DNA from 2 places in the Mycobacterium canetti CIPT 140010059 genome. Region 1 is predicted to be linked to the other one. Evidence: riboswitches for the same ligand, from Rfam matches in the RefSeq annotation. Region 1 holds a riboswitch; the other holds the start of a gene.
The links. A riboswitch is a leader RNA that binds a small molecule or an ion and turns the genes downstream of it on or off. The one in region 1 is predicted to bind glycine.

Region 1 (15,957 bases):
CCGGAAGTCGAACGAACTGGACGGATAGCCATGCAGCAGGAGCATTGTTGGCGTGTCGCCCGGCCCGGACCGGACGAACACCTTTCCGACAGCCGTCGGCAGCCAGCGGCCACCGTCACGCCACTCCCGGACACTCGGTGATGTCACCCTTCGGGCATACCATCATGAGCGCGATCGGAGGAGGGTAATGAGCATCGATTTCACGCCGGATCCGCAGCTGTACCCGTTCGAGTCGCGCTGGTTCGACAGCTCGCGTGGACGCATCCACTACGTCGACGAGGGCACGGGTCCGCCGATCCTGTTGTGTCACGGCAACCCGACGTGGAGTTTCCTGTATCGGGACATCATCGTCGCACTGCGGGACCGTTTCCGTTGTGTGGCTCCGGATTATCTGGGTTTCGGGTTATCGGAGCGTCCCTCGGGATTCGGGTACCAGATCGACGAGCACGCGCGGGTGATCGGCGAATTCGTCGATCACCTGGGCCTGGATCGCTACCTGAGCATGGGTCAGGACTGGGGTGGCCCGATCAGCATGGCGGTCGCTGTCGAGCGTGCCGACCGGGTCCGCGGCGTCGTGTTGGGCAACACGTGGTTCTGGCCGGCGGACACGCTGGCGATGAAGGCCTTCAGCAGGGTGATGTCCAGCCCGCCAGTGCAGTACGCGATCTTACGGCGCAACTTCTTTGTCGAGCGCTTGATACCCGCGGGAACCGAGCACCGGCCGAGTAGCGCGGTGATGGCGCACTACCGGGCGGTGCAGCCCAACGCCGCGGCACGCCGAGGCGTAGCCGAGATGCCCAAACAGATCCTGGCCGCCCGTCCCCTGCTGGCACGGCTCGCCCGGGAGGTGCCAGCCACGCTGGGTACCAAGCCCACCCTGTTGATTTGGGGGATGAAGGATGTCGCATTCAGGCCGAAAACGATTATCCCCAGACTGAGTGCGACATTTCCCGACCACGTCCTGGTGGAGCTGCCCAACGCCAAACACTTCATCCAGGAGGACGCCCCCGACCGGATCGCCGCCGCGATCATTGAGCGCTTCGGCTGAACCTCTGTCGCTGAGCACCCCGCAACAGCTGGCATTGTTGGAGCGCGGGTGGCGACACCGAATAGCTCCCCACCTCCGACCACGGTCAACCCCGCACCAACACCTGCCGCCACCCCGAAAACTCCGCAACCCCGACAACGACCCATAGCAGCCGACACGTCAGCTACCCACCCAGTAGCACCCGGGCCTCGAGCTCGACCGGGGGCCGGTCGACGAGCGTTTAGGCAAAAGCCTCTACCGGCGGGCATGAGCAGACCAGGTTGCGATCCCCGTAGGCGCCGTCGATGCGACGTACCGCGGGCCAAACCTTGGGTCGGAATGCGGTGCCGAGCGGGTAGGCGGCCTGTTCCCGCGTATACGGGTGGTCCCAATCAGACGCCAGCAGGCACTGCGCGGTGTGCGGTGCGCCGCGCAGCGGATTGTCGTCGACAGGCCACTCCCCGGCCCCGACTTTGTCGATCTCGGCGCGGATGCCGATCATGGCCTCGCAGAAGGCGTCCACTTCGGCCAGGCTCTCGCTCTCGGTGGGCTCCACCATGAGCGTACCGGCCACCGGAAAACTCATCGTTGGTGCGTGAAAACCATAGTCTGCCAGCCGTTTTGCGACATCGTCGACGGTGATACCGGTCAACTTAGTGATACCGCGCAAGTCCAGGATGCACTCGTGGGCGACCATGCCGTTCTCGCCGGTGTACAGCACCGGGTAATACTCGTCAAGGCGGCGCGCAATGTAGTTAGCCGACGTGATCGCTGTCAGCGATGCCGCCCGCAGTCCCTCAGCCCCCATCATCCGGATGTATGCCCAGGTGATCGGAAGAATCGAAGCCGACCCATATGGTGCCGACGACACCGGATAGCCCTTGGGCAGCTCGGGGGCGAAGGGGTGACCTGGCAGAAACGGTGCCAGGTGCGCCCGCACCGCCACCGGGCCGACGCCTGGGCCACCGCCGCCGTGCGGAATGCAGAATGTCTTGTGTAGGTTGAGGTGACTGACGTCACCGCCGAACTTGCCCGGCCGGGCCAGGCCGACCAGGGCGTTGAGGTTGGCTCCGTCGACGTATACCTGGCCGCCCGCGTCGTGCACGGCAGCGCAGATCTCGGCGATGTCGTGTTCGTACACGCCGTGAGTGGACGGGTAGGTGATCATTAGCGCCGACAACCGCTCGGCATGCTCCCCGACCTTAGCGCGCAGGTCATCGAGGTCGACGTCGCCGTTGTCGTGGCAGTCCACCACCACCACGCGCATGCCGGCCAAGGCGGCTGACGCGGCATTGGTGCCGTGCGCGCTGGACGGGATCAGGCAGATGTCGCGATGCGGTTCACCCCGGCTGGCGTGGTACTCGTGGATCGCCAATAGGCCCGCATACTCGCCTTGCGAGCCCGCGTTAGGTTGCAGCGACACCGCGTCATAACCGGTGATCAGCACCAGCCAACTCTGTAGGTCGGCAACAAGTTGACGCAGCCCAGCGGTATCAGATGCCGGGGCAAATGGATGCTGACGCCCGAATTCAGGCCAGGTAATCGACTCCATCTCGGCGGCGGCGTTGAGTTTCATCGTGCACGAGCCGAGCGGAATCATGCTGCGGTCGAGGGCAATATCCTTATCCGCCAGCGCACGCAAGTACCGCATCATCGACGTCTCGGTGCGGTATTGCGTGAACGCTGGATGCGTCAGGAACTCCGATGTGCGCGTTGCGATGTCCGCATGGGCGGGTGCGGCGGCCGCTACACCGAACGCGTCCAGAACGACCGCCACGTGGGCGTCAGTGGTGGCTTCGTCGCAAGCTACCGACACATGGTCGGCGTCGACACGCCACAGGTTGATGCCGTTGGCCTTGGCCCTGGCCAGCACCTCGTCGGCACGACCGGGCACCCGGGCCAACACCGTGTCGAAGTACTTGTCGTGCACCAACGCATCGCCCAGTGCACCGGCGATAGCCTCGGCGTGGGCATGCACCCGGCGTGCGATGGCGGTCAGCCCGCCCGCGCCGTGGTAGCTCGCGTACATCGCGGCAAGCACCGCCAACAGCACTTGTGCGGTGCAGATGTTGCTGGTGGCCTTGTCGCGGCGGATGTGTTGCTCGCGAGTCTGCAGCGCCAACCGATAGGCCGGCGTGCCGTCACTGTCGACGGACACACCGACCAGCCGGCCGGGCAGCTGACGCGCATGCTTGGCGTGCACCGCAAGGTACCCGGCATGCGGGCCGCCAAACCCCATCGGCACTCCGAACCGTTGTGTGGTGCCAAAGGCGACGTCAGCGCCGATCTCTCCGGGCGGCGCGATCAGCGTCAGCGCCAACAAGTCGGCGCCGACGGCCACCAGTGCGCCACGGTCGTGGGCCTGTTGCACCAGGGCAGACCAGTCGGTGATCCGGCCGCTGGCCCCGGGCAGCTGGGCGATGACGCCGAAAAATTCGCCGTCGGGCAGACCGGCGCGCAGGTCGGCCGTGACGATCTCGATACCCAGCGGCTTGGCGCGGGTGGCCAGCACCGCCGCGGTCTGGGTGAACACGTCGGCGTCCACGACCACCCTCTTCACCGGCCCGCGGGCCGCGCGGTGCATCAAAGTCATGGCCTCGGCCGCCGCGGTGCCCTCGTCGAGCATCGACGCGTTCGCGATCTCGAGGCCGGTCAGATCGGTGACCAGGGTCTGGAAGTTCAGCAAGGCTTCCAGCCGACCCTGACTAATCTCGGGCTGGTACGGCGTGTAGGCGGTATACCAGGCCGGGTTCTCGATGATGTTGCGTAACAGCACCGGGGGGGTGTGTGTGTCGTAGTAGCCTTGCCCGATCATCGACACGGCGACGGTGTTAGCGTCGGCCAGCGCTCGCAGCTCGGCCAGCGCCTCGGCTTCGCTGGCAGCCGGTGGCAGACTGTCCAAACCCGGTGCGGCTCCGGTGTCGGTGAGTGTGTCTAGGATGCCCGCCGGGACCGCCTTGACTGCCAGGTCATCGAGCGAATCCACCCCGATCACGGCGAGCATGGTCGCGACGGCCTGGCTGTCCAGACCGATGTGCCGGTCTGCGAACGTCGAATGGTCGGACACGGTGAACTCCTGACAAAGCAGAGGACTAGCGGCCCTCTCCCTCTGTCTTCACCTGCACGCCAGGCGCCTGAGAGATTCGGCGACTCTGTCCACCGTCAGGTGAATCGCCTTTCCCCATCGGCGGGTGAGGACCGCCAGGGGTCGCCACCGCTTTCCAGAGGCATCGTAGTCTCGCGCGGTCCGGGTGCCTGAGAGGTTGACGGAGAGGTATTGCTCCTTCGGCGTCCGTAGCTGGCAGCCACAGAACTCTCCCGCACTAGAGCGATGCGTTGTCCAGTCTACTGCCGAGCAGACACACAATCGCATCCGAGGAGCCTGCCGCGTGCGATTCTGTGTCTGTTCGCGGGGGAACTCTCGGCTAGCCGATCTTGCGGTCGCGATGCTTGCGTCGGGAGGCCAGTTCATCTTCGGGGGCAGCAATCGACTCCCCGCCGTCGGCGCGCTCACCGTGGAAGTCGGCGATAACACCCGTCAGCTCCCGCATCGCGCCCGAGACGGCGATGCCGAACACACCCTGGCCGCCCTGCAGGAGGTCGACGACCTCCTCGGCCGACGTGCACTCGTACACGGTGGTCCCATCGGAGAACAAGGTGATGTTGGCCAGATCCTGGACGCCACGCTGGCGCAGATGGTCAACTGCAACCCGGATGTTGTGCAGCGAGATACCGGTGTCGAGCAACCGTTTGACGATCTTGAGAACCAAGATGTCCTTGAACGAGTACAGCCGCTGGCTGCCGGATCCTGCCGCACTACGGATCGACGGCACAACCAACGATGTGCGCGCCCAGTAGTCGAGCTGGCGGTAGGTGATCCCAGCGATCTGGCAGGCGCTCGGTCCGCGATAACCTACCAACTCGTCAGGAACGGAATCGTCGGGGAACAGGCCGGGCTGCACGGGTCCGCTGGCCGCAGCGGCGCCGTCGTTACCATCACCAGCAGTGCCCGTGTGGTCAGCAAAGTCGAGCTGGTCTTGACGTGGCTGCTCGCCCAAGGTGCTTCCTCTCGCCGATCGCGCTCTTGTCACTAGCTGCGTCACTGGCTCCCCCGACAGCCATTACTTAGGGCCCGAGTGTTAGAGAGCATACGCTGTTCGATGGGCGCGATGCTCCCGGTTAACTATCAAGTCGTGATCAAAGTATCGCGGTCGCCGGGCGCATTAGGCACTAACCGCTAGGCGTGTCGACAATTGCAGCCAGAGATGAGACGCAGCCGTGACGTTGCTGGCCGGCAAATAATGGATGCTCGCCGTCGCGGCGCGCATCGTCGCCGCGCTCGGCCTTATCGCGCGCCTCCTCAGCCCGCCGTCCCGGCGCGCATCGTCGCCGCGCTCGGCCTTATCGCGCGCCTCCTCAGCCCGCCGTCCCGGCGCGCATCGTCGCCGCGCTCGGCCTTATCGCGCGCCTCCTCAGCCCGCCGTCCCGGCGCGCATCGTCGCCGCGCTCGGCCTTATCGCGCGCCTCCTCAGCCCGCCGTCCCGGCGCGCATCGTCGCCGCGCTAGGTGGCCTTGAAATCGTCAGGTGACACACTGTCGAGAAACTCTTTGAATTTCTCCACCTCGTCCTCGCGAACAGCGGTGGTGGCCTCCTCGTCACTTTCGTCGGGAATCAGCAGACCGGCCTGGGCTAGTACGGCCTCCTCGACGTAGATCGGAACACCCACTCGCAATGCGATTGCCACCGAGTCCGAGGGACGGGCGGACACCTTGATATTGCGGTCGAAGATCAGATCAGCGTAGAAAGTTCCTTCCTGCAGGTCTACAATGCGCACCTCTTTGAGCGAATGCCCCAGCGCAGCAATGAGATCCCTGATCAGATCATGGGTCAGCGGACGTGGCGGCTCGACGCCTTGCTGCTCCAGCGCGATAGCGGCAGCCTCCGACTGGCCGATCCAGATCGGCAGGTATCGATCACCGTTGGCCTCGCGCAATAACAGCACCGGCTGGTTCTGCGGCTGCTCGACGCGAATGCCGACAACACGAACTTCACCCATCTGCGTCTGCCCTCCGCACATGCAACCGGTGTCCGACTCACGCTCGGTGCGACGACGCGGTGGGCGCCACGTCTCTACCGTGACGTCGAACACCAAGCTGTCGAACGAAGTCTAGTCCTCAGCGGTGAAGAACGTCGCGAACCGCAGACTTGATCAGCGACGTGTGCAAAGTTATGGCAAGCGCGGCCACCTCACGGGCCAAGTCGTCGGCCCGGTCGCGGGCACCGGCCTTGCCGGCCTTGACGAGCGGGCCGGCAATCTGGGCAATCAGGTCGGACTGCCGGTCGGCCGCGGAGCGGAAGGCGCGTAGATGCCGCGGCTCGACGCCGTATTCGGCCAGCGCTCGTGCGCATTGCAGGATCACGACGGCGTGTTCGTCGAAGAAGCCGCCCGGCCCGGTGGTGATCACACCGGCTTTGAGCAGGGCCGTCAGTAGCTCGTCGGCCACTTCCGATCGTTCCAGGAGGTCTTCCCGACTGAGCCGGATACCCGTGAGCGACACGGACGCGGTGTCCGACCCGACGCCGCCAGCACTGTCGCCGGCTACGGGCACCAATCGCGGTAGAACGTAAGGAGATCCGAATGGTGGCAACTCACCGTCGGGCTGGGCGTCCAGCTGGGCCCTGATCACCTTCAGCGGCAGGTAATGGTCCCTCTGGGCAGTGAGAATGAATCGCAGCCGTGCGCAGTCGTATGCGGTGAACCGCCGATACCCCGATGAGGCCCGCCGGGGCGTCACCAGACCCTCAGCCTCCAAGAATCGAATCTTGGAGATGGTGACATCAGGAAAATCCGGTCGTAGCAGGTCGAGGACCGCCCCGATCGACATCCCGGCCAGCGCGGGGCTATCGGGTGCGCTCACGGGCCCCCGGTACTCCCGTCATCCTCGCCTTGCTTGGGTCCGGTCAAGAACACCAACCGGAACTTGCCGATCTGGACCTCGTCGCCGTTCGCCAGCACCGCCGAATCCACGGGCTCGCGGTTGACGTAGGTGCCGTTGAGACTCCCGACATCGACGACATTGAATTCGTTGTTTTCCAACCGGAATTCAGCATGGCGACGGCTCACGGTCACGTCGTCGAGAAATATGTCGCTGTCGGGATGCCGACCAGCCGACGTGATGGCTTGGTCGAGTAGGAACCGGGACCCGGCGTTGGGGCCTCGTTTGACTACCAGCAACGCCGAGCCCGGCGGGAGCCCTTCCACCCCGGAGACCGCGCTCTCCGTACCCGCTTGCGCAGGAGCGTCCAGCTCGCTGAGGAAGTCTGCGCGGAAGACGGAGGTCGTCTCTACCGTGACTTCATCGGAGGTCTGGTCCTTCTCAATATCCGGGTTCATGTCCGTCACCCGCTGCTCCTCACTGGCCGCTGTGGCGTTGTCTGACCGAGTCGTTCGGCCGGCTTCCCGCTACTCTTTACCGCCTATTATCGCCCTTACTACTTTCTCGTGCCGCTGTCTCGACCGTACCGCGCACGGGTCCGCGATGTGCGCACCCCAGCGGATCCCAGGCTCGATTGCCCTGCCCCGCCCGGATCCGTGCAGACCCGCGACCTCCCACGTGACGCTGGCAGGGACCTTAGCAATCGTCACTCGGTCAGTGTGCCGCGGTAGGCCTCAGCGTCGAGCAGTGTCGTCAAAGCTGACTCCAGGGCAGCGACATCCGAGCTGTCGACCTGGATGTCCAGCAGCCAGCCGGCTCCGTAGGGGTCGGAATTCACCAATTGCGGAGTGCCGTCCAGATCGCTGTTGACCGCAGACACCTTACCCGAAATGGGCGCATAGAGATCCGACACAGATTTCGTCGATTCCACTTCGCCGAAGGTCTCGCCGGCGGTGACCGCGGTGCCGATAGCGGGTAACTGAACGAAAACGACGTCGCCAAGCGCCGACTGTGCATAGTCGGTGATCCCCACCCGGACGGTGTCGTCGCCACTGCGGCGAATCCACTCGTGTTCGGCGGTGTAGTGCAGATCGGACGGGATATCGCTCACGGTAATCCTATTCTGGTCGGCTCGGAGTTGGGCTAGTTCACTTGACGGGCTGAGCGTATTGGTGCTGTTTTGGTTGCCGCAAGGCGGTCACGTCCACACGGTCGGCCTGCTGCACAACCATCCGCCCGCCGACGCGTTTGACACCGTCCTGTGCACCACCAGGAATGTTCATCGCCGCGGCCAGCGTTGGAGGATCACCAATCGCCAGAATCGAATACGGCGGGGACAGGACCTTGGTGTCGACTGTCAGTGAGCCGGGCACACCGACAACCCAGGTGTCAACCCCGACCCGTACCGACCGGTGTGCATCGTTGATCTGGATCGCCTCGGCTCCAGCGGCACGCAGTTCGTTGATCACGTCGATCATCACCTCAGGCGCTACTCCGGGTCCCGGATCGTCGATCGTTATCATGACGCCCGGCCCGGTGGCACCCACGGCGCCGACCAGGATGGACAACGCGGCCAATCTAGCCTGGGCGCTTTCTAACGCTGCCTGATCGGTGTTGCCGGATGCCTGCAACGCGTTCAGCGTGTTCTGAAGGTCGATCACTTCGGCGTTCAACGTGGCCTCACGTTGCCGCAACGAATCCAACAACACCAATAGGTCTGCAGGACGGGCTGTTTCCAATGAATCACCGGAGTCGGTCTGACGGACCTGAGTGACTATGGCAACCCCCAGAACCAAGCACAACAAGATCGCAAGCGTCCCGAACACCAGACGCGAGCGACCACCCCGCAGTATTTCGGTCAATCTTGTCCGCCGCAGCGGTCCGACCTTGGAGCGCGGATGGTCGGCTGGTAGTTCGTGACGACCACGTCGCACGGCGTCGTGAGCGCCCGCGTCGGCTTGGGAGTGACGCGCAGTTGTGGCGGCGGAAGTCTCGGCTGCCACGGGTTCTGGGCGATTCTCACTCACGGTGATCTCATCTCCGTCACGCTCCGAACAACCGCCGCCGCAAGGCCGCGGTGTTGCCGAAGATGCGGATGCCCAGCACGACGATGATCGCGGTGGACAACTGTGTGCCGACGCCCAGTTGGTCACCGACATAGACGATTAGGGCAGCCACCAAAACGTTGAACACGAACGAAACCACGAAGACCTTCGGGTCAAAGATCCGCTCGAGATAGGCGCGCAAGCCACCGAACACCGCGTCGAGCGCGGCGACCACCGCGATCGGCAGATACGGCTGGATGACCTCTGGCACGCCGGGATGGAAAACCAAACCCAGCACGATTCCAACGGCGAGCGCCGCGATCCCGATCATGCGCGCCGGACTCCAGGCCGTATCGCTCCCCATGGTTTCCTATTCACCAGGACTTCTCTCACTAGGGCCCAATCTGTTTGGCGAACTTGACATCCCGGGTCGCACCGGCAGGCAATGCCAGACCGTCGCCGACGTTCACACTGACGCCGACACCGTAGGAGGTCTCCAGCAGCCGCAGGCGGTACAGCCCGGCGCTGCGATCGAAGACGTCCTGCATGGCATGTGGCGGCCCGACCGCCAAGATGGTGTAGGGACTACTCGTGGGATTATTGTCGACCAAGATTGCTCCGCCGGCTTGCCGGATCGTGACGTTCGGCCCGATCCGGACGCCATCGATCGAGATGGCCTCGGCGCCACTTTCCCACAGTGAGTTGACGACGAGCTGCAAATCGCGGTCGAGGATGATTTGCTGGCTACCGCTAACCCGCTGCTTGGACACGTCGGAAAGATTAGGGCTCGCACCGGGATCGGTCACGGTCACCGTCAGACCAGGCCCGACAACCGGTGCGCTGGCCGCGGCCAGGCTAAGCACGTCGAGACGGGCCAGCAGCCGCTGTCCCTCGGCGTCGTCTGCGAGTACGATCCGCCGCACGTCGTCGACTTTCGCCGAGAGTGTGCTGCGCCGTTGAGCCAACGTGGTGGCGGCGGCCTGGGTTGATCGCACACTCGCAACGAGCAACTGTTGGGCGGCGCGCACGCCGGGTGCCACCGAGCGCGCCTGCGCAACCGCGGCAGCGAACACGGCGGCGACTAGGGTCGCGGCCAATGCCTGCCACATCCAGCTGACGGCGCGGGCTTGCCAACACCGTGGTGCCGCAGCACGCTCGCGCTCGGCGGCAACCGCCGCGTATCCAGCATCCAGATGCTCTGATAGCAGCGCGCGCAGCAACGACGGAACCGGGATGCGTTGTGGCTGCGCCCCTGCGTGGGCGCTGTAGCCGGCGTTGGGGTCGTAGCCGCCGAGCAGCCGGTCAGACTCAGCCACGTTCACCAGCGTTCTGGGCCGCCGGCCGATGAGCCCTGCCCTTGAGCTTAGGCATCTGCCGCACCACCATCGTCATCTGCACTGCATACAGCACGAAGGCCCACAAGTAGGCATACATACCCCAGATCAAGAATGCCCAACCACAGGCCAGCAGCACATGGCTCCACAATGGATCGCATTGCCCCAACAGAATGGTCGGAAAGCCAACCATGAAGCCGAAAGTCGCTGCCTTACCGACGTAGGTCACCGGTAGCGCTGACAGTCCACGGCTCCATAGCAGCGGCAGCGTCCCAGCCAGCAGCGCATCGCGGGTCAGCAACGTAAGGACAAACCACCACGGCACGATGCCGCTCAGGCCAAACACGATAGGAACAGTGACCATGTAGAGGCGATCAACGGCCGGGTCCAGCAGCGCGCCCAGCCGCGATGACTGGTTTAGTAGCCGTGCAATCTTGCCATCAGCCCAGTCCGAAACGCCACTGAACACCAGGATCGCTACCCCCCAGCCATTGGCGTGCGCGCTGAGCACGACGTAGACGAATGCTGGGATGAGCGCGAGGCGAATAACGCTCAACATGTTGGGGACAGTCAGCACCCGATTCTGCGTGAGCACCGGCTCCATGAGCCGTGACCTTAGCCTGGCGACGATGCGCGCCGAAACGGCGGGCTGAGGAGCCGGGCAATCGGATCTAGCCTGGCGACGATGCGCGCCGAAACGGCGGGCTGTGGGGGCACCCCTAGCCGCGAGCGTAACGCCACTGCGATTTTCTGCCCGAAATTTCGCAGTGGCGTTACGCTCGGCGCTTACGCTGGGCAGCTCAGCGGAACACCCCGGGCAGACTGAGGGCAGAAAGCGTGTCACCGGACAGTGGGTTGTCATTGACCATGTAGGTCCATGTCGACGTCGGCCGGGCCGGTTTGGACAGGTCCAGCCCCGGCTCGTGGTCAAGGACGTTCGCGGTTTCGAACGTCTGTTGAGCCGCCTCGATGGCGTCGGCGGCCAGCGACGCGAACGCGTCCACAGCCATCCGGTGAAACTCGTCGAGTGGGTTCTGCCGGCCCAGCGCGCGTAGATGGATGCTCTCCCGGATGTCGGCCAGATACGCCAGGTGATCGGCCCAGCCACGGTCGAGGTGATACAGCATGATCTGCCGACAAATCGTCTCGAGGCGTTCCTCGGATACTTTGTCGGACAGCTCCTCGTACCGCTTAGGCGCCAGTTCGGCGAGTTCCTCACGCGCGGTTACGGTGCGCAACAACGTGTTACGCCGTTCGACGATGATGGCGCGCTGCTGGGCGATCAGCTGGTTGTAGCGCCACGTGTTGGCGTGCACATCCAATAACCGGCCCTCGGCAACGCGCTGGGCATGGTCGAGCAGACTACCCGTCCTCGGGCTGACAATCCGGCCATTTTCGTCGGTTGCCATCGGCAGCTTGTTGTGGTCGAGGTTGGCCGCAACGACATCGTCTTCCCAGCTTGAGAAAAACACCGACGACCCGGGATCTCCCTGGCGCCCGGCCCGACCGCGCAGCTGGTTGTCTAGCCGCTCGGTGTGGTGACGGCCAGTGCCGACCACGTGCAGGCCGCCCAATTCCGCGACCCTGTCGTGGTCAGCTTCGTCGGACCCGCCGAGCCTGATGTCGGTGCCGCGCCCGGCCATTTGAGTTGACACCGTGACCGCGCCGTATTTGCCGGCCTCGGCGATGACCCGGGCCTCCTCGGCGTCGTTCTTCGCGTTGAGCACCACGGCGGGCACACCGCGGCGCACCAGGCGTTCGTGCAGTTCCTCGGATTCGGCCACGTCGCGGGTACCGACCAGCACAGGCTGCCCCCTCTGGTGCACCTCGGTGATGTGCTCGACGATCCCGTCGTTCTTGGCTGCAGTGGTGATGTAGACCCGGTCGGCCTCGTCCTCGCGGATGTTTGGCTTGTTCGGTGGTATCGGTGAGACACCGAGCTGGTAGAACTGCCGTAGCTGCTCACCGGCGGCCAGCGCGGTTCCCGTCATTCCGCACACAGTCGCATACCGGTTGATCAGGGCCTGCACCGTGATGGTGTCGAGCACTTCCCCAGTTTCCGTGGTCTCGATACCTTCCTTGGCCTCGACCGCAGCTTGCAACCCGTCCGGCCAGCGCTGCAGTTGCGCGATACGGCCACGCGACGCGTTGATCAGGTGCACCGCGTCGTCGCGGACGATGTAGTGCACGTCGCGTTGCAGGAGCACATGCGCGTGCAGCGCGACATTGACCTCAGTCAGTGTGGTGCCGACGTGCTCCTCGGAGTACAGGTCGATGCCACCGAGCGCTTTCTCGACTTTGCGTGCCCCGTGCTCGGTCAAGTGGACATTGCGGTTATCGGAATCGGTGGCAAAGTACTCGTCGGCGTCCTTGTCGCCAACAAGCTCAGCGACCAGCCGGATGATCTCCAGCCGCGGCGTCTCACGATGTGTGGTTCCGGCCAGCACCAGGGGCACCAGCGCCTCGTCGACCAGCACGGAGTCGGCTTCGTCGATGAGAGCCACGTCTGGATTGGGCGATACCAGGTCATTGACATCAGTCACCAACTGATCGCGCAGTACATCGAAGCCAATCTCGTTGACCGAGGCATAGGTGACATCACGGTCATATGCGGTCCGGCGCTCGTCAGGGGTCGAGTCCGCGGTGATCCAGCCGACCGTCAGGCCCATCGCGTCCAGCAGCGGGCCCATCCACTCCGCATCGCGGCGGGCCAGGTAATCGTTAATCGTCACGACGTGCACGTGCCGGCCGGCCAGCGCATAACCGGCGGCCGCGATCGCCCCGGCAAGGGTTTTGCCCTCACCGGTGGCCATCTCGATCACGTCTCCGGCGAGCATGCGCAACGCGCCAAGCAACTGCACATCAAATGGTCGCAGCCCGGTCCTCCGCTCGGCGGCTTCCCGGGCAATCGCGAGAAACTGCGGGATATCGGCGGACTCCGCGAGGTCGTCGAGGTTGAGCAGGCCTGCCGCCTTACGCAGCTTCTCGTCGGACAGATCGGCAGCTTCCTTGTCGTATTCTGCCGAAGCGGTTACATCCGCCAGGGAGCGGCTCCGGTTCTTTTCGGTGCTGGCGCCGAGCAATCGCCAGAATCGGCTGCTCAGCCGGCCGGGTTGAGCGCGGGTGGTCTTGGGCACAAACCAACGGTACGCGAATGCCGGCCGGCCGCGAGGGTGCGTGTCTGTACACCGACAGGCCGCAATTCGTGTACAACCGTGCACGTTCACGGCCCGGCTGGACGTCAAGCCAGGTTGGATCGGCGTGGATAAGCCACGCTTGGGTCGGTGAGCACGTTGACCACAGCGGGCAGGCCACTGGCAAAGGCCCGTTCCAGCGCCGGCCGAAGTTCAGCGGGCACCGACACCAGCTCGCCGTGGCCGCCCAGTGCGCGCACCACCTCGTCGTAGCGGGTTCCCGGGCGCAGTTCGGCCACCACCGAATAGCCGTACAACGCTTCCATCGGGTGCTTCTCCAAACCCCAGATGCCGTTGTTGCCGATCACTGACACGACCGCCACGTTGTGCCGAACCAGCGTGTCCCATTCCATGCCGCTGAACCCGAACGCGCCGTCGCCCTGCAAGAGCACGACCTGGCGCTGCGGCCGCGCCAGTTTGGCAGCCAGGGCGTAGCCGGGACCCGACCCCAGGCAGCCAAACGGACCGCTGTCCAGCCAACAGCCTGGCAGATAGCTGTCGATCATCCGGCCGGCGTACGACCCGAAATCGCCCGCATCGATAACGACTAGAGCATCCCGCTCCAGCAGCGCGGCCAGCTCGGCGTACACCCGCATCGGATGCAATGGGATCCGGTCATCGACCAGCTCGGCCTTCTCGAGATCACGCGCCATGGTCTCGGCCGTCGCGAGCTCCTCGATCCAGCCCTGGTGGTCGGTGCCGCCAGATCCGGCCAGCGCCGAAAGGGTGGCGGTCAGATCCCCATAGAGCCCCGCCGCGACTGGTCGCGGATGTTCGCGTGCGGGTTCGACGCGGTCTGCCACGATGAGCTGCGTTGTCGACCCGAATACCCCACCGAAGCCCAGACGGAAATCCATCGGCACACCGACGATCAGCGCGACATCAGCCTCCCCCAGCGCTTTTGACCGCGCCCGTGAGAAGGCCAACCGGTGATCGGCGGGCACCACGCCGCGCGCCATCCCGTTCATCAGCACCGGAATGTGCCGTTCCTCGACAAGACGCAGCAATGCCGCCTCCGCATGGCCCCACCAGACGTTGGTACCTGCCATGATGACCGGACGCTGGGCCGTCGAAAGCAGGCCCACCGCCCGGTCCAGGGCGTCGCCGGCTGGGGTGGGACCGGCCGGTAGCTCGGTGAGCGCGCCGGGGCGGCCATTGTCTGAGGACATGGAGAACGCGTGATCCATCGGGAAGTCGACGAATGCCACACCCGACGGCGCACTCACCGCCGCCTGCAACGCCTGATCGACCAGCAGGCCCGCGTTCTCGGCTGACTGCGCTGTAGCGGCGAAGCGGGCCACCGGCGCCACAAACGGCACGTGATCGATCTCCTGCAGGGAACCCATACCCCAGCGCAGCGCCGGCGCCCGGCCGCCGAGCACCACCAGTGGTGACTGGTTCTGCTGGGCCGCCGCCATCGCGCTCATCCCGTTGGTGATCCCCGGCCCCGCGGTGAGCGCGGCCACGCCCGGCACCCTGGTCACCTTCGACCAGCCTTCGGCGGCAAAGGCGGCGGTTTGTTCGTGGCGGGTGTCGATCAGGCGGATGCCCTCCTCACGGCAGCCGTCGTAGATGGAAAACAGGTGGCCGCCCGACAACGTGAAGACCGTGTCGATACCACTGGCTTTAAGTCGGCGCGCGATAAGCCGGCCAGCATGCATGGTCTGGGCCGGGGCGGTGTCGGTGCTCATATCGGCAGCCTATCGACAACCTTCGGGTACCTTCGCCCGAAGGATTTCTGTTTGTGAGGAGACGTCGACCTTGGGCCCGAAATTGTTTAAGCCGTCCATCGATTGGTCTAGAGCATTCCCGGATTCCGTGTATTGGGTCGGCAAAGCCTGGACGATCAGTGCCATCTGTGTGCTCGCGATATTGGTTCTGCTCAGGTATTTGACGCCCTGGGGCCGGCAGTTCTGGCGGATCACCCGCGCATACTTCGTTGGCCCCAACAGCGTTCGCGTGTGGCTGATGCTCGGCGTGTTGTTGCTTTCGGTAGTGCTGGCAGTGCGCCTGAATGTGCTATTCAGCTACCAAGGCAACGACATGTACACGGCCTTGCAGAAGGCCTTCGAGGGCATCGCCTCTGGCGATGGCACGGTCAAACGCTCAGGTGTGCGAGGATTTTGGATGTCGATCGGGGTTTTCAGCGTGATGGCCGTGCTGCACGTGACCCGGGTCATGGCCGACATCTACTTGACGCAGCGCTTCATCATCGCCTGGAGGGTCTGGCTAACCCACCACCTCACACAAGACTGGCTCGACGGCAGGGCCTACTACCGAGACCTGTTCATCGACGAAACGATCGACAACCCCGACCAGCGCATTCAGCAAGACGTCGATATCTTCACCGCCGGGGCAGGCGGCACTCCGAATGCTCCCTCCAACGGGACGGCCAGCACGCTGCTTTTCGGGGCCGTGCA
Region 2 (12,820 bases), 2.0 Mb from region 1:
CGAAGACCTGCGTCAGCTCTCGCTATCGCTGCGCACCGAAGTCACCACCGCAGTCGCCGCCCGGCTGCCTGAATTCGACAAGCCGGCGCTCATCGCGTGGTCGGCGGATGACGTGTTCTTCGCACTCGAGGACGGTCAACGGCTCGCCGCGACCATCCCGCGCGCCCGTTTCGAGGTAATCGAGGGAGCACGGACGTTCTCGATGGTGGATTCCCCGGACCGGCTCGCCGACCAGTTGTCGACGGTCGCGGTGCGCACGTAGCCGGGTGCCCGTTTGGGCCAAGAAGTTCCGCGGCACTGCCTTTTGTGGCCCGCGGGACTTAGAATGCCCGCTGTGACGACCCCGTCCAACCACTGGGGGGACGAACGAAGGAAGCTCTCGCATCAGCCACCGGTGCGGGGTCAGATTCTTGGCCGCAGGCAAGCCCGGCGGCTGAGCCAGCACTTCGCGCGGGTCGGCGTCGAAGCCCCGCCGAAGCGCCTTCAGGAAATGCTGTTGGGCGCTCCCGCCGCCGACGAAGAATGGACCGACGTCAAGTTCGCACTGATCGTGACCCAGCTGAACCATGAGAAGCGCGTCGCGAAATTCCACCGCCTACAACGCCGAGCCACGCATTCACTAATCTGTCTGGGTTTGGTTCTCGTCGCACTGAACTTCCTGATCTGCCTCGCCTACATCTTCTTCAGCCTGACCCAACACGCCGCAGCGTTGTGAATCTACTGGTTGGCTTAATCGATGATGTCGCGCAGGGCGGCCGCGATAGCCTCGATCGCCCGATCCAGTATTGCGCGGGTGGTGGCGAAGTTCAGCCGCGCAAATCCCGAGCCCACCGCGGCGCCGAACGGAATGCCAGGCGACAGCGCCACCTTCGCCTTCGAGAGCAGGTATTCCGCCGGTTCAGACGGCAGAGCCAGCGCACGGAAATCCACCCACGACAGGTAGGTACCGTCCGGAGCGTTGACCTCTACCCCGGGAGCTAACTCCGGCAGCGCCCGTGCCAGATGATCACGGTTCGCCCGCAGATAAGGGAGCAGCTCGTCCAACCAAGATTCGCCATGATGGTAGGCGGCGATGTTCGCGCGGATACCGACCGTTGATGCGCCCATGCGGTGCAACATGTTGATCCGGTCCCAGTCGTGGGCGTCACGGCGGTTAGACAGGATCACCTGAGCGCACATCAGACCCGGCAAGTTCCAGCCTTTGGACGCCGACACCAACGTGACCACGACTTCAGCCGCCGCCTCCGACACCGAAGCGGCGGCGACATGGCGCGATCCGTAGACCACCGGTGCCCAGATCTCATCCGCGATCACCCGGGCGCCGTGGCGGGCCGCGATATCCACGATCGCACGTAGCTCGGCTTCGGTGAACGCCGTACCCAGTGGGTTATTCGGATTGCAGATAATCACCGATCCGGCACCGCGGACGAACGCGGCCTGCAGAGCGTCCAGGTCCAGCAGGTAGCGTCCCGAGTCTTGCTGCACCATTGGGACTTCCACTCGTTGGCGGCCGGTGACGTGCAGGACGTCGAAAAACGGCATGTAAGCCGGAACCGGCAACGCGACCGGACTCTCCGGCCGGGTAAGGAATTCGACGACGACTTCCATCCCCTTCAGGACATCCGGCACGACGCGGACCCAGTCCGGTCGGGGGCACCAACCGTAGCGTTGTCGGCACCAATCGGCCGTCGCCCTCGGCAGGCTGTCCTCGCCCAACGGCGGGTAGCCGAACTCCTCGTTGTCGACGCACGCCCGCACCCCGTCGAGCACAGCCGGTGCGGTGGGAAAGTCCATCTCCGCCAGCCACAGTGGCACTACATCGGGCCCGAAATAGTTCCACTTGAGCGTGTTGCGACCCCGAAGCTGTTCCTCGGTCAACAGATTGAAGATGCTGTCCTGCATTTTATGACGGGGTTATGACGGGGTGTTGTAGCCCACAGCGGATGCTTGTAGCGGTACCTGGGTTCCGCTGCGCCAGACGGCTTTGACGTCGCAGAGTCCGGCGGGGTCATGGTCCACACCTGCCGCAACAGCCAGCAGATCAGCGTCGTAGCCCGGCGCGATGCGACCCTTGCGGTGGCCGAGCCCACAGCTGGCAGCGGCCGCTGCGGTGGCGCCGGTCAGCACCTCTGTGCTGGTGAACCCGTGTCGAGACAGATACACCAAATCGTCGGGGAGCACGTCATGGCGTCTGCCCGGGGCGACTCCAGCGTCGGTGGACAGGGCGACACGCGCACCGGCGTCGATGAGCCGGCGGATGTTTCGCCATCCATCCTGCACAACCGCGACAAGGTTCTCCGGCATCTCCGGATACACCCGGGGAATCGTCATACCGCACCACACACCTTGGGCAACAATCGCTTCAACAACATCCGGGCTGGCGGCGGCGCTGCCTTCGCTCAAGAACGTGCAGTGCTCGATGCCGTCAACACCCGCGGCGACCGCCGCGGCGATCCCTGCGGTGGCATGTGCATGTGCGGTCACCGGTAGACCTACCTGCTCGGCGGCCGCCACCACCGCGGCCAGTTGGCCGCTGCCGTACTGCGGCTGCCACGGATCGGATGCTGTGGTAACGAATCCGCCCGTGGCCATCACCTTGATCCAATCCGCTCCCCGCGCGGCCCGCTCCTGCACCGCATCAACCAGCTCCTCGACGCTATCGGCCACGCCGCCGAGGAACCAGCAATGCCCGCCGCTGCGAGTCAATGGTGGCCCAGAAACCACCAGTTCCGGCCCCACCGTCGTTTTCTGCCGATACTCCTCCCGCAGCGCCAAGGCCGCATAGTCACGGTCGCCGAGATCGCGAATCGTGGTGATCCCGGAGCGCAACGCGGCCGCGGCGTGCCGTCGCGCCCGTCCCACCAGCACCGCATGGGGGTCGCCGGCCAAATCCTCTGGCCTACCGTCGGGGTCCCAGCACAAATGCGCATGCGCATCCACCAGACCCGGCAACAAAGTCGATTCACCCAGATCAACCAGGTTCATATCGGGGCAGGCGGAGCCAGCAAAATCGACCGCGCTGATCCGACCATCCTCGACCACGACCAGCACGGGACCACGCTGAAACCGGTATCCGTCGAACATTTGCCTAGCGCGAATCCCGATCCGTCCCGGACGCGCCGACACCTGGCTAATGCTCAGATCGCCCATCGCTCAGGGACCTCCAAACGCGCACGCGGTGTGAACCGCCACCGCTGCCCCGGCAGTGGCTAGTTCCGGCCAAGCCGGGTTAGTCGTTGGCAAGCGCACGATGCTCGATCAGATCGCGCAGACCCCCCACGCCGAGCCGCTCACGAAACGCCTGCACGGTATAGCCGACGGCCGTCGCGTCGCTGCGGGCACGCACGGTCGCCGAGCGCGGCAGGTGAAACAGCACGCCTATCTCGCCGAAGTAATCCCCCGGCCCGGCAACCTTGACCAATTCCTCACCGCCGTCGGCCAATTCGTGCACAATCTCAAACTCGCCCTCCGACACCACGTAGATCAGGTCGCCCATCGTGCTCTGCTCGAACAGCACCTCGCCGGCCTGAAGATGCACGGTTTCAGGTGGCCGATTTGTCTCCGCGAAATCGGGTGTCAGCTCAACGACGCGATCGGCCATCGGCAACATCCTGCTGTCGTGGGTTGCGACCACGACCACACGCTCGCCATCGGCCAGTTCGCGGATCAACCGCAGCACCTCCTCCACCTGGATGAAATCCAGGTGTGCGGTCGGTTCGTCAGCGAGGATCAGTGGCGGATCCAGCGCAATCGCGCGTGCCACCGCGACTCGTTGCTGCTGACCTCCGCTCAGATCACCGGGTCGATGATTCATTCGTTCCGCGAGATTGACGCGCGCCAGCAGTTCTTCGGCACGCCTACGCGACGCCCTGCGTGACATCCCGGCCGAGCGTAACGGCACCATCACGTTCTCGACAGCGGTCAGGCTGGGCACCAGATTGAACGCCTGGAACACGATGCCGACCTTGTTACGCCGGTAGTTCGCCAGCTCGGCGCCTTGTAGCGTCGTGATGTCGACTTCGTCGAACTTGATCGCCCCAGACTTCGGGCGCAGAATGCCGCCCAGACAGGAAAGCAGTGTCGTCTTGCCGCAGCCGCTGGGTCCGAGCAGCATCACCAACGACCCGGCTGCCACGTCGAGGTTCAAACCGTTGATCGGCCTAAGCGCGTATCCACCGCTGTAGTACTCAACGACGAGGTTCTGAATGCTGAGATCGCCCACCGCTAGGGACCTCCGAACGCCTGCGCGGGATCGACCGTCACCACGCGCTTCAATCCGGCAACACTAGCGAACAGACCGATGACGATCGCGGCCACCGGTAGCGCCAGGTAAGCACCGACGGGTACCGCGACAATCATCGGAAACAGTGGTGCCAACACCTGCGCCAGGACGACGCCCACCACCGCCGCAAGCAACGCAATGACCAGCGCCTGTAATGCGAGCCCGGCCATAATCGAGCGCGTTGGCGTGCCAATCGCCTTGAACACCGCGAAGTCACGTAGCCGCTCAAGAGCCGAAAGGTACACCACCGAGCCGACGATCAGCACCGCCACAATCCACAGCAAAACAGCCACGATCGAGATCGAATTCACTGCGACCTTCAATGGGCGCACCAAATCATTGACAGCGCCCACCCGATCGAAAGTCTGGTAACCCTCCGGCAGCTGTCGGGGCATACCTATGATCCCGATGGACGTGATATTCGGCTGCCCGTTGTACGCCAATTTCTGTAAGCCCTCGGTCGTGAGGAAGACATTGGGGATCTTGGCCAGCGCGGTGGAATTCGGCACAATGCCGACGACCCGCAATCTGCGCGCGCCGACCTCGACAGTGTCACCGAGGTGTCGGCCCATCGTGCTCGATGCCGCGACTTCGTCCGGTTTCGACGGTGACCGACCCTCTGAGACCCGTGGCATGCCAGGTCCGTGCTCGGGCGCGCCGAAGACCGTGACGTTTCGCGTCGACGTGCCTTCTTTCATGATCGTCCCCACGCTGCCCAACGGGGCCGCGGCCATGACACCGGGTTCAGCGGCCACTCGGGCCAGGTCAACATCGGGAAACGGTATTGAACCCAGAAAAGGTCCAGCAGCGCCGGATCTGACGACGAATACATCGACACCCATGGAATCGACGGTGTGCCGGGCCTCCACCCGGAAGCCGTTCGCGAGTCCGGTCAAAACAAGCGTCATCCCGAAGATCAGCCCGGTGCTGATGATCGTGATGACCAGGCGGCGCTTTCTCCATTGCATGTCACGCAGGGCCGCGAAGAGCATTCCCAGACGCTACCAACGTGGCGCACTTGTGGGGCCTGGTCTTGACGTTTTGTGGTCAGGGCGCGGCCCGCTAGTGGTCGAAGAGGCGTTCGGGGTGGTGGTAGTCGTTGGTGCGGGCACCGCGGTCGAGGTGGGGTGGCGGGATCCATGCCGTTTGGCCGTCGGACCGTTTCCTTGTCTGCCAGCCTTTCCCGACTAGCTTGTGGTTGGGTGTGCAGGTGAAGGTGAGTTTGTCGATATCGGTTGAGCCGCCGGTTGCCCACTGGTCGATATGGTGGACTTCGCACCGGTCACCGGGTGCGTGGCAGTTGGGTCGACCATGGGTGCGGTGCCCGCGTTGCTGCGGGTCCGTTTCCCGTGGCCGCCCTTCGAACCGGACGTGCGACTTTCACCGTATCTGGCTCTTCACGGAATCTGCCGATGGGGTGGTTCAGACAGCCTGAGTCCAGGGAGTGGGGATCGTGTTGCCCCGATAGCGGTATCGCCGAATGGGCACCGCGGCGGGGTTAAACAGGGTGATCCCGTCCGCGCTGATGGGGTGCCACCGCCCGGTGGGGTCGGTGAGCCAGCGGCGGACGTCGGTCCAATTCCAGCGATGCCGAATGCGCTGCCAGTTCACCAGCCGCAACACCCGCTTGTCTTTGATCCGGTGACGCACCCGGTCCATCAGGTCCGCGTGGTCGATGCGGTCAAAGCACGCCTTGATATCAGCGTCGAGCACCCAGCGATACTCCTGGGTGCCGAACAAGTGAATCTCAGCGATCGTGTCGTGCGCGCGTCGCGCGGGCCGAAACCCGTAGGAGACCGGCTCGAAGTCGGTCTCAAAGATGGGTTCTAGCACCAGTTTCAACGCCGCCTGAACGACCCGGTCGGCCACTGTGGGAATCCCCAGCCGCCGTACCTTGCCCAACCCGCCCGGTTTGGGGATCTTGCGTTCCCGCACCGGTTGAGGTCGAAACTGTCCACTCTTGAGTTCAGTGCGCAGTTCGTTCAGGAACTCCAAGGCCCCGATCTCGGACTCGATGCGGGCCACAGTGAGCCCGTCTGATCCCGCGGCGACCACGGCGTCCACCGGGTCCACCGGGTCCACCGGGTCCACCGGGTCCACCGGGTCCACCGACACCGTGATCGAACTCATATTCGAATGCTATCGCCGCCACGCCCCGCCAGCCGCCGACAAACGCACCCCTGTGGATAAACACCCAACTGTGCACCAACGCGTGATATGACCCGCGCTGTCTGATTGGGCCGTCCGACTACCACCGACCGCAGGGTGACAAAACACATGCGTGGTGTGTATGTTGCTTTCCGTCACAATCGAACAGCCGCTGACGCGATGTGGGAGAACCTCCATGTCGAGGCGCCGTAGGAGCAATCTCCTCCCCGAGAATCTCTCAGGCCCAAGCACCACACCGCCGAGGCAACTCTGGAGACAGGGACGGTCGCACCGACCGTGCCTGACCGAAGGTGTAGAGCGGCGCCATGATGCGACGCCGCAGACTCTCAGGTTTCAGGACAGAGCGGGGAGGGCGCAACCAGCCCGGCGCGATCCGGGCTCGTCGAAACCGGAGTTGGCCCTTGTCTGAACCGCACGATCGAACTGTTGGCGACCTCGCCGTGGCCGAAACGATGTCGCGGCCGCCGGATGCCCATTTGGCCGGGCAGCCGATTGCTCCGGGAACACCCTTGACCGCCCCCGAGTACGCCGAACAGACCGGACTGAGCTGATGAACACCCTCAACGACTCCCTGACCGCCTTCGACCCGGACATCGCCGCCCTGATCGACGGCGAGCTGCGCCGTCAAGAATCCGGCTTGGAGATGATCGCTTCGGAGAACTATGCACCGCTGGCCGTGATGCAGGCCCAAGGTTCGGTCTTGACCAACAAGTACGCCGAAGGCTACCCGGGCCGGCGCTACTACGGTGGCTGTGAATTCGTCGACGGTGTCGAGCAGTTGGCTATCGACCGCGTCAAAGCGCTCTTTGGCGCCGAATACGCCAACGTGCAACCACATTCGGGGGCCACCGCCAACGCCGCCACCATGCATGCGCTGCTAAACCCCGGCGACACCATCCTGGGGTTGTCGCTGGCTCATGGCGGTCACCTGACCCACGGGATGCGGATCAACTTTTCCGGCAAGCTCTACCACGCCACCGCCTACGAGGTGTCCAAAGAGGACTACCTGGTCGACATGGATGCCGTCGCCGAGGCAGCGCGCACACACCGGCCCAAAATGATCATCGCCGGCTGGTCGGCGTACCCACGCCAGCTGGATTTCGCCCGCTTCCGCGCCATCGCCGACGAAGTCGACGCCGTGCTCATGGTGGATATGGCGCATTTCGCCGGCCTGGTCGCCGCTGGCGTGCACCCCAGCCCGGTGCCGCACGCCCACGTCGTCACCTCCACCACTCACAAGACGCTCGGCGGGCCCCGCGGCGGCATCATCTTGTGCAATGACCCGGCCATCGCCAAGAAGATCAATTCCGCGGTCTTCCCTGGGCAGCAGGGCGGGCCGCTCGAGCATGTCATCGCAGCCAAGGCCACCGCATTCAAGATGGCAGCACAACCTGAATTCGCGCAGCGCCAACAACGTTGCCTCGACGGCGCGCGCATCCTTGCCGACCGGTTGACCCAGCCCGACGTCGCCGAACGTGGCATCGCGGTGCTAACCGGCGGCACCGATGTGCACCTCGTCCTAGTCGACCTGCGCGACGCCGAACTCGACGGCCAGCAAGCCGAAGACCGGTTGGCCGCCGTGGACATCACCGTCAACCGCAACGCGGTACCCTTCGACCCTCGTCCCCCGATGATCACCTCGGGCCTGCGAATCGGCACCCCGGCGCTGGCCGCACGCGGCTTCTCCCACAACGACTTCCGCGCCGTGGCAGACCTCATCGCGGCGGCACTGACGGCCACCAACGACGACCAGCTGGGTCCGCTGCGCGCCCAGGTCCAGCGGCTGGCCGCACGCTATCCGCTCTACCCGGAACTGCACCGGACATGACCATCAGCGTCTTCGACCTGTTCACCATCGGCATCGGGCCGTCCAGTTCCCACACCGTGGGACCGATGCGCGCGGCAAACCAGTTCGTAGTTGCGCTGCGCCGCCGGGGCCACCTGGATGACCTCGAGGCGATGCGAGTGGATCTGTTCGGCTCGCTCGCGGCCACCGGAGCCGGTCATGGCACCATGTCGGCGATATTGCTGGGGCTGGAAGGCTGCCAGCCAGAAACGATTACCACCGAACACAAGGAACGCCGGCTCGCCGAGATCGCAGCGTCCGGCGTGACGCGAATCGGCGGTGTCATTCCGGTCCCGCTGACCGAGCGTGATATCGACCTGCATCCCGACATCGTTCTGCCAACGCATCCCAACGGAATGACGTTCACTGCCGCGGGCCCACACGGCCGCGTCTTGGCCACCGAGACTTATTTTTCGGTGGGCGGAGGGTTCATCGTCACGGAACAGACCAGCGGCAACAGCGGCCAACATCCATGCTCAGTTGCCCTTCCCTACGTGTCGGCCCAAGAACTGCTGGACATCTGTGACCGCCTCGACGTGTCAATTAGCGAAGCGGCGCTGCGCAACGAAACATGTTGCCGCACCGAGAACGAGGTACGCGCCGCGCTGCTGCACCTGCGCGACGTCATGGTTGAGTGCGAACAGCGGAGCATCGCTCGCGAAGGGTTGCTTCCTGGCGGCCTCCGGGTGCGCCGGCGAGCGAAGGTGTGGTATGACCGCTTGAACGCCGAAGACCCCACTCGCAAGCCGGAATTCGCTGAGGACTGGGTCAACCTGGTCGCGCTGGCAGTCAACGAGGAGAACGCCTCCGGTGGGCGCGTCGTCACCGCCCCGACCAACGGTGCCGCCGGCATCGTGCCGGCGGTCCTGCACTACGCAATCCACTACACGTCGGCCGGCGCGGGGGACCCCGACGATGTCACCGTGCGATTCCTGCTCACTGCTGGAGCCATCGGATCGTTGTTCAAGGAGCGAGCATCGATCTCCGGAGCCGAGGTCGGCTGTCAGGGCGAGGTCGGCTCCGCGGCCGCCATGGCCGCCGCCGGATTGGCTGAAATCCTCGGCGGCACACCGCGACAAGTGGAAAACGCCGCCGAGATCGCCATGGAACACAGCCTCGGCCTGACCTGTGACCCCATCGCCGGGCTGGTGCAGATCCCCTGCATCGAACGCAACGCGATTTCCGCCGGCAAGGCCATCAACGCCGCACGGATGGCATTGCGCGGCGACGGCATCCATCGCGTCACCCTCGACCAGGTCATCGACACCATGCGCGCCACCGGCGCGGACATGCACACCAAGTACAAGGAAACCTCGGCCGGCGGGCTCGCCATCAACGTCGCAGTCAACATCGTCGAGTGTTGACCAACCGTTGCCGTTGAGTCCGGCTCATCCGACGGGATAGACGACCCCGGTGAGCTCTTCGGACACAGCCCACAGGCGGCGCTGCAGCTGCTCGTCGTGAGACTGGGCGCTGGAGGCCACCACCTTCGGGTAGCCCCGTATTTCACCGAAGCCATCGGGTCCGAAGTACTGGCCGCCGCGCACCGCGGGATCGGTGGCGGCACGCAATGTCGGCAGGGCCCCCAGTTCGGCGTCTTGCATCAGCGGCGCCAGTATGGCCGCCACCGCGACGAGCGGCCGTGGCATGTTGCGGACCAGTTCGGTGTTGGACACTCCCGGGTGCGACGCGACCGCGATGGTGGTTCCGCCCGGTGCTAACCGACGCTGAAGTTCATAAGTGAACAGCAGGTTGGCGAGCTTGGCTTGGCCGTAGGCGGCGACCCGCCTGTACCGGCGTTCCCACTGGAGGTCGTCGAAATGGATTGCGGCACGGATGCGATGGCCGACGCTGCTGATGGTGACCACTCGTGAACCGGCGACGGGCAGCAGTCGATCAATCAACAGGCCGGTCAACGCGAAATGGCCCAAGTGGTTGGTGCCGAACTGCATCTCGAAGCCGTCTGCTGTGGTCTGTCGGGGTGTATACATCACCCCGGCGTTGTTGATCAGCAGGTCGATGCGCTGGTGGTCAGACTTCAGCTGTGCCGCGGCGGCGCGCACCGACGCCAGCGAGGTCAGGTCAAGCTCCTGAAGCTCTACTTCGGCGCCGGGGGTGGCCTCGGTGATGCGTGCCGCCGCCTGCTTGCCCTTGTCGAGGTTGCGCACAGCCAGCACCACGTGTGCACCATGGGCGGCAAGCGCTGCGGCGGTCTCGAATCCAAGTCCGGTGTTGGCCCCCGTGATGACGGCGGTCCGGCCGGTCTGGTCGGGAATGTCGGCGGCAGTCCATTTGGTCATGAGGGCTCCTCGCTATGCTTTGACTAAGCGGGGCGAGCGCTCCGCTTAGCCGAACTATACGGAACGCGCGCCCCGCTTTGTCAAGGCTTTCGGAGGTACGACTTGGCTCCTACTGACCGGCGGGTGCGTGCCGACGCGGCCCGTAACCGGGCACGCGTATTGGAGGTTGCCTACCAAACCTTTGCGGCCGACGGTCTATCGGTGCCCGTTGACGAGATCGCTCGGCGCGCCGGAGTCGGCGCAGGCACGGTATACCGGCATTTCCCGACCAAGGAGGCGCTGTTTCAGGCGGTGATCGCCGACCGGATGCACCGCATCATCGACAAGGGACATGCCCTGCTCAAATCCAAGCATCCCGGCGACGCGCTGTTTGCATTCCTGCGGTCGATGGTATTGCAGTGGGGCGCCACCGATCGCGGCCTGGTCGAGGCGCTGGCCGGCGTCGGGATTGAAATCAGCAGCGCGGCCCCGGAAGCCGAGGCAGATTTCTTGGACCTGCTCACCGACCTGTTGCGCGCCGCCCAGCGCGCCGGCACCGTACGGCCGGACGTAGACGTGCTTGAGGTCAAGACGCTCCTAGTCGGCTGCCAAGCGATGCAGAGCTACAACGCTGAGTTGGCCGCAAAGGTGACCGACGTCGCCCTCGACGGCCTTCGGGCAAACAGAAAGTGATCGTCGTCGCGCAGAACACCGCCCGAATCATGTGCGGCGCAATCCGCGATACTGGTAACCGCCGCTACAACGCGGAGTGATTCAGCATCTGACCGACAGTGACGCCGGGAGAACACCATGAGCGCCGAACAGCCGACCATCATTTACACGCTGACCGACGAGGCGCCGCTGCTGGCGACCTACGCCTTTCTGCCGATTGTGCGTGCCTTTGCCGAACCGGCGGGCATCAAGATCGAGGCCAGCGACATCTCTGTAGCGGCACGCATCCTGGCGGAATTCCCCGATTACCTGACCGAGGAGCAGCGGGTACCGGATAACCTCGCCGAACTGGGCCGGCTGACTCAGCTACCCGACACCAACATCATCAAGCTGCCGAACATCAGCGCCTCGGTGCCACAGCTGGTAGCCGCCATCAAGGAACTGCAAGACAAGGGTTACGCGGTCCCAGACTACCCGGCGGACCCGAAGACTGACCAGGAGAAGGCCATCAAAGAGCGCTACGCCAGATGCCTGGGCAGCGCGGTGAACCCGGTACTGCGCCAAGGCAATTCGGACCGTCGGGCGCCCAAGGCGGTGAAGGAGTACGCGCGCAAGCACCCGCACAGCATGGGCGAGTGGTCGATGGCCTCACGCACCCACGTAGCGCACATGCGGCACGGTGACTTCTACGCCGGCGAGAAGTCGATGACACTGAACCGCGCGCGCAACGTGAGGATGGAACTGCTGGCCAAGAGCGGCAAGACGATCGTGCTCAAGCCCGAGGTGCCGCTGGATGACGGCGACGTCATCGACAGCATGTTCATGAGCAAGAAAGCGCTGTGCGACTTCTACGAAGAGCAGATGCAGGATGCGTTCGAGACCGGCGTGATGTTCTCCTTGCACGTCAAGGCGACCATGATGAAGGTCAGCCACCCCATCGTCTTCGGCCACGCGGTCAGGATCTTCTACAAGGACGCCTTCGCCAAGCACCAGGAGCTGTTCGACGAATTGGGCGTCAACGTCAACAATGGCTTGTCCGATCTGTACAGCAAGATCGAGTCGCTGCCGGCGTCGCAACGCGACGAGATCATCGAGGACCTACACCGTTGCCACGAACACCGCCCCGAGCTCGCGATGGTCGATTCGGCCAGAGGTATCTCCAACTTCCACTCGCCGAGCGATGTGATCGTGGACGCCTCGATGCCCGCGATGATTCGCGCGGGCGGCAAGATGTATGGCGCCGACGGAAAGCTCAAGGACACCAAGGCGGTCAACCCGGAGTCCACCTTCTCGCGCATCTATCAGGAGATCATCAACTTCTGCAAGACAAATGGCCAGTTCGATCCGACGACGATGGGCACCGTCCCCAATGTGGGTCTGATGGCCCAGCAGGCCGAGGAGTACGGCTCGCACGACAAGACGTTCGAGATTCCCGAGGACGGCGTCGCCAACATCGTCGATGTCGCCACCGGCGAGGTGCTGCTGACCGAGAACGTGGAAGCCGGCGACATCTGGCGCATGTGCATCGTCAAGGACGCACCGATCCGTGACTGGGTCAAGCTGGCTGTCACC

Region 2: linked by a shared signal. The riboswitch ahead of glyA (serine hydroxymethyltransferase) and the one ahead of gcvP (aminomethyl-transferring glycine dehydrogenase) in region 1 are both predicted to bind glycine.

What each region holds. Positions count from the first base shown of each region.
Region 1 covers NC_015848.1:2,102,455-2,118,411, reverse strand. Annotated here, with positions in the region: gene MCAN_RS09660 (alpha/beta fold hydrolase) at 1-147, opposite strand, end outside; gene MCAN_RS09655 (haloalkane dehalogenase) at 188-1,048, shown strand; gene gcvP (aminomethyl-transferring glycine dehydrogenase) at 1,269-4,094, opposite strand; glycine riboswitch at 4,127-4,260, opposite strand; glycine riboswitch at 4,261-4,358, opposite strand; gene MCAN_RS09640 (MerR family transcriptional regulator) at 4,453-5,085, opposite strand; gene MCAN_RS09635 (bifunctional nuclease family protein) at 5,590-6,084, opposite strand; gene ftsR (transcriptional regulator FtsR) at 6,203-6,946, opposite strand; gene garA (glycogen accumulation regulator GarA) at 6,943-7,431, opposite strand; gene gcvH (glycine cleavage system protein GcvH) at 7,671-8,075, opposite strand; gene MCAN_RS09615 (DUF881 domain-containing protein) at 8,113-8,991, opposite strand; gene MCAN_RS09610 (small basic family protein) at 9,008-9,373, opposite strand; gene MCAN_RS09605 (DUF881 domain-containing protein) at 9,402-10,325, opposite strand; gene MCAN_RS09600 (CDP-alcohol phosphatidyltransferase family protein) at 10,318-10,947, opposite strand; gene secA2 (accessory Sec system translocase SecA2) at 11,144-13,480, opposite strand; gene MCAN_RS09590 (acetolactate synthase) at 13,585-15,228, opposite strand; gene bacA (vitamin B12 ABC transporter ATP-binding protein BacA) at 15,299-15,957, shown strand, end outside.
Region 2 covers NC_015848.1:75,139-87,958, reverse strand. Annotated here, with positions in the region: gene MCAN_RS00430 (alpha/beta fold hydrolase) at 1-262, shown strand, start outside; gene MCAN_RS00425 (hypothetical protein) at 335-715, shown strand; gene MCAN_RS00420 (MalY/PatB family protein) at 730-1,902, opposite strand; gene MCAN_RS00415 (metal-dependent hydrolase family protein) at 1,915-3,150, opposite strand; gene MCAN_RS00410 (ABC transporter ATP-binding protein) at 3,230-4,222, opposite strand; gene MCAN_RS00405 (ABC transporter permease) at 4,225-5,274, opposite strand; partial or broken gene MCAN_RS22250 (HNH endonuclease) at 5,345-5,617, opposite strand; gene MCAN_RS00400 (reverse transcriptase domain-containing protein) at 5,705-6,412, opposite strand; glycine riboswitch at 6,604-6,694, shown strand; gene glyA (serine hydroxymethyltransferase) at 7,002-8,279, shown strand; gene MCAN_RS00390 (L-serine ammonia-lyase) at 8,276-9,661, shown strand; gene MCAN_RS00385 (SDR family NAD(P)-dependent oxidoreductase) at 9,686-10,597, opposite strand; gene MCAN_RS00380 (TetR/AcrR family transcriptional regulator) at 10,700-11,269, shown strand; gene MCAN_RS00375 (NADP-dependent isocitrate dehydrogenase) at 11,387-12,820, shown strand, end outside.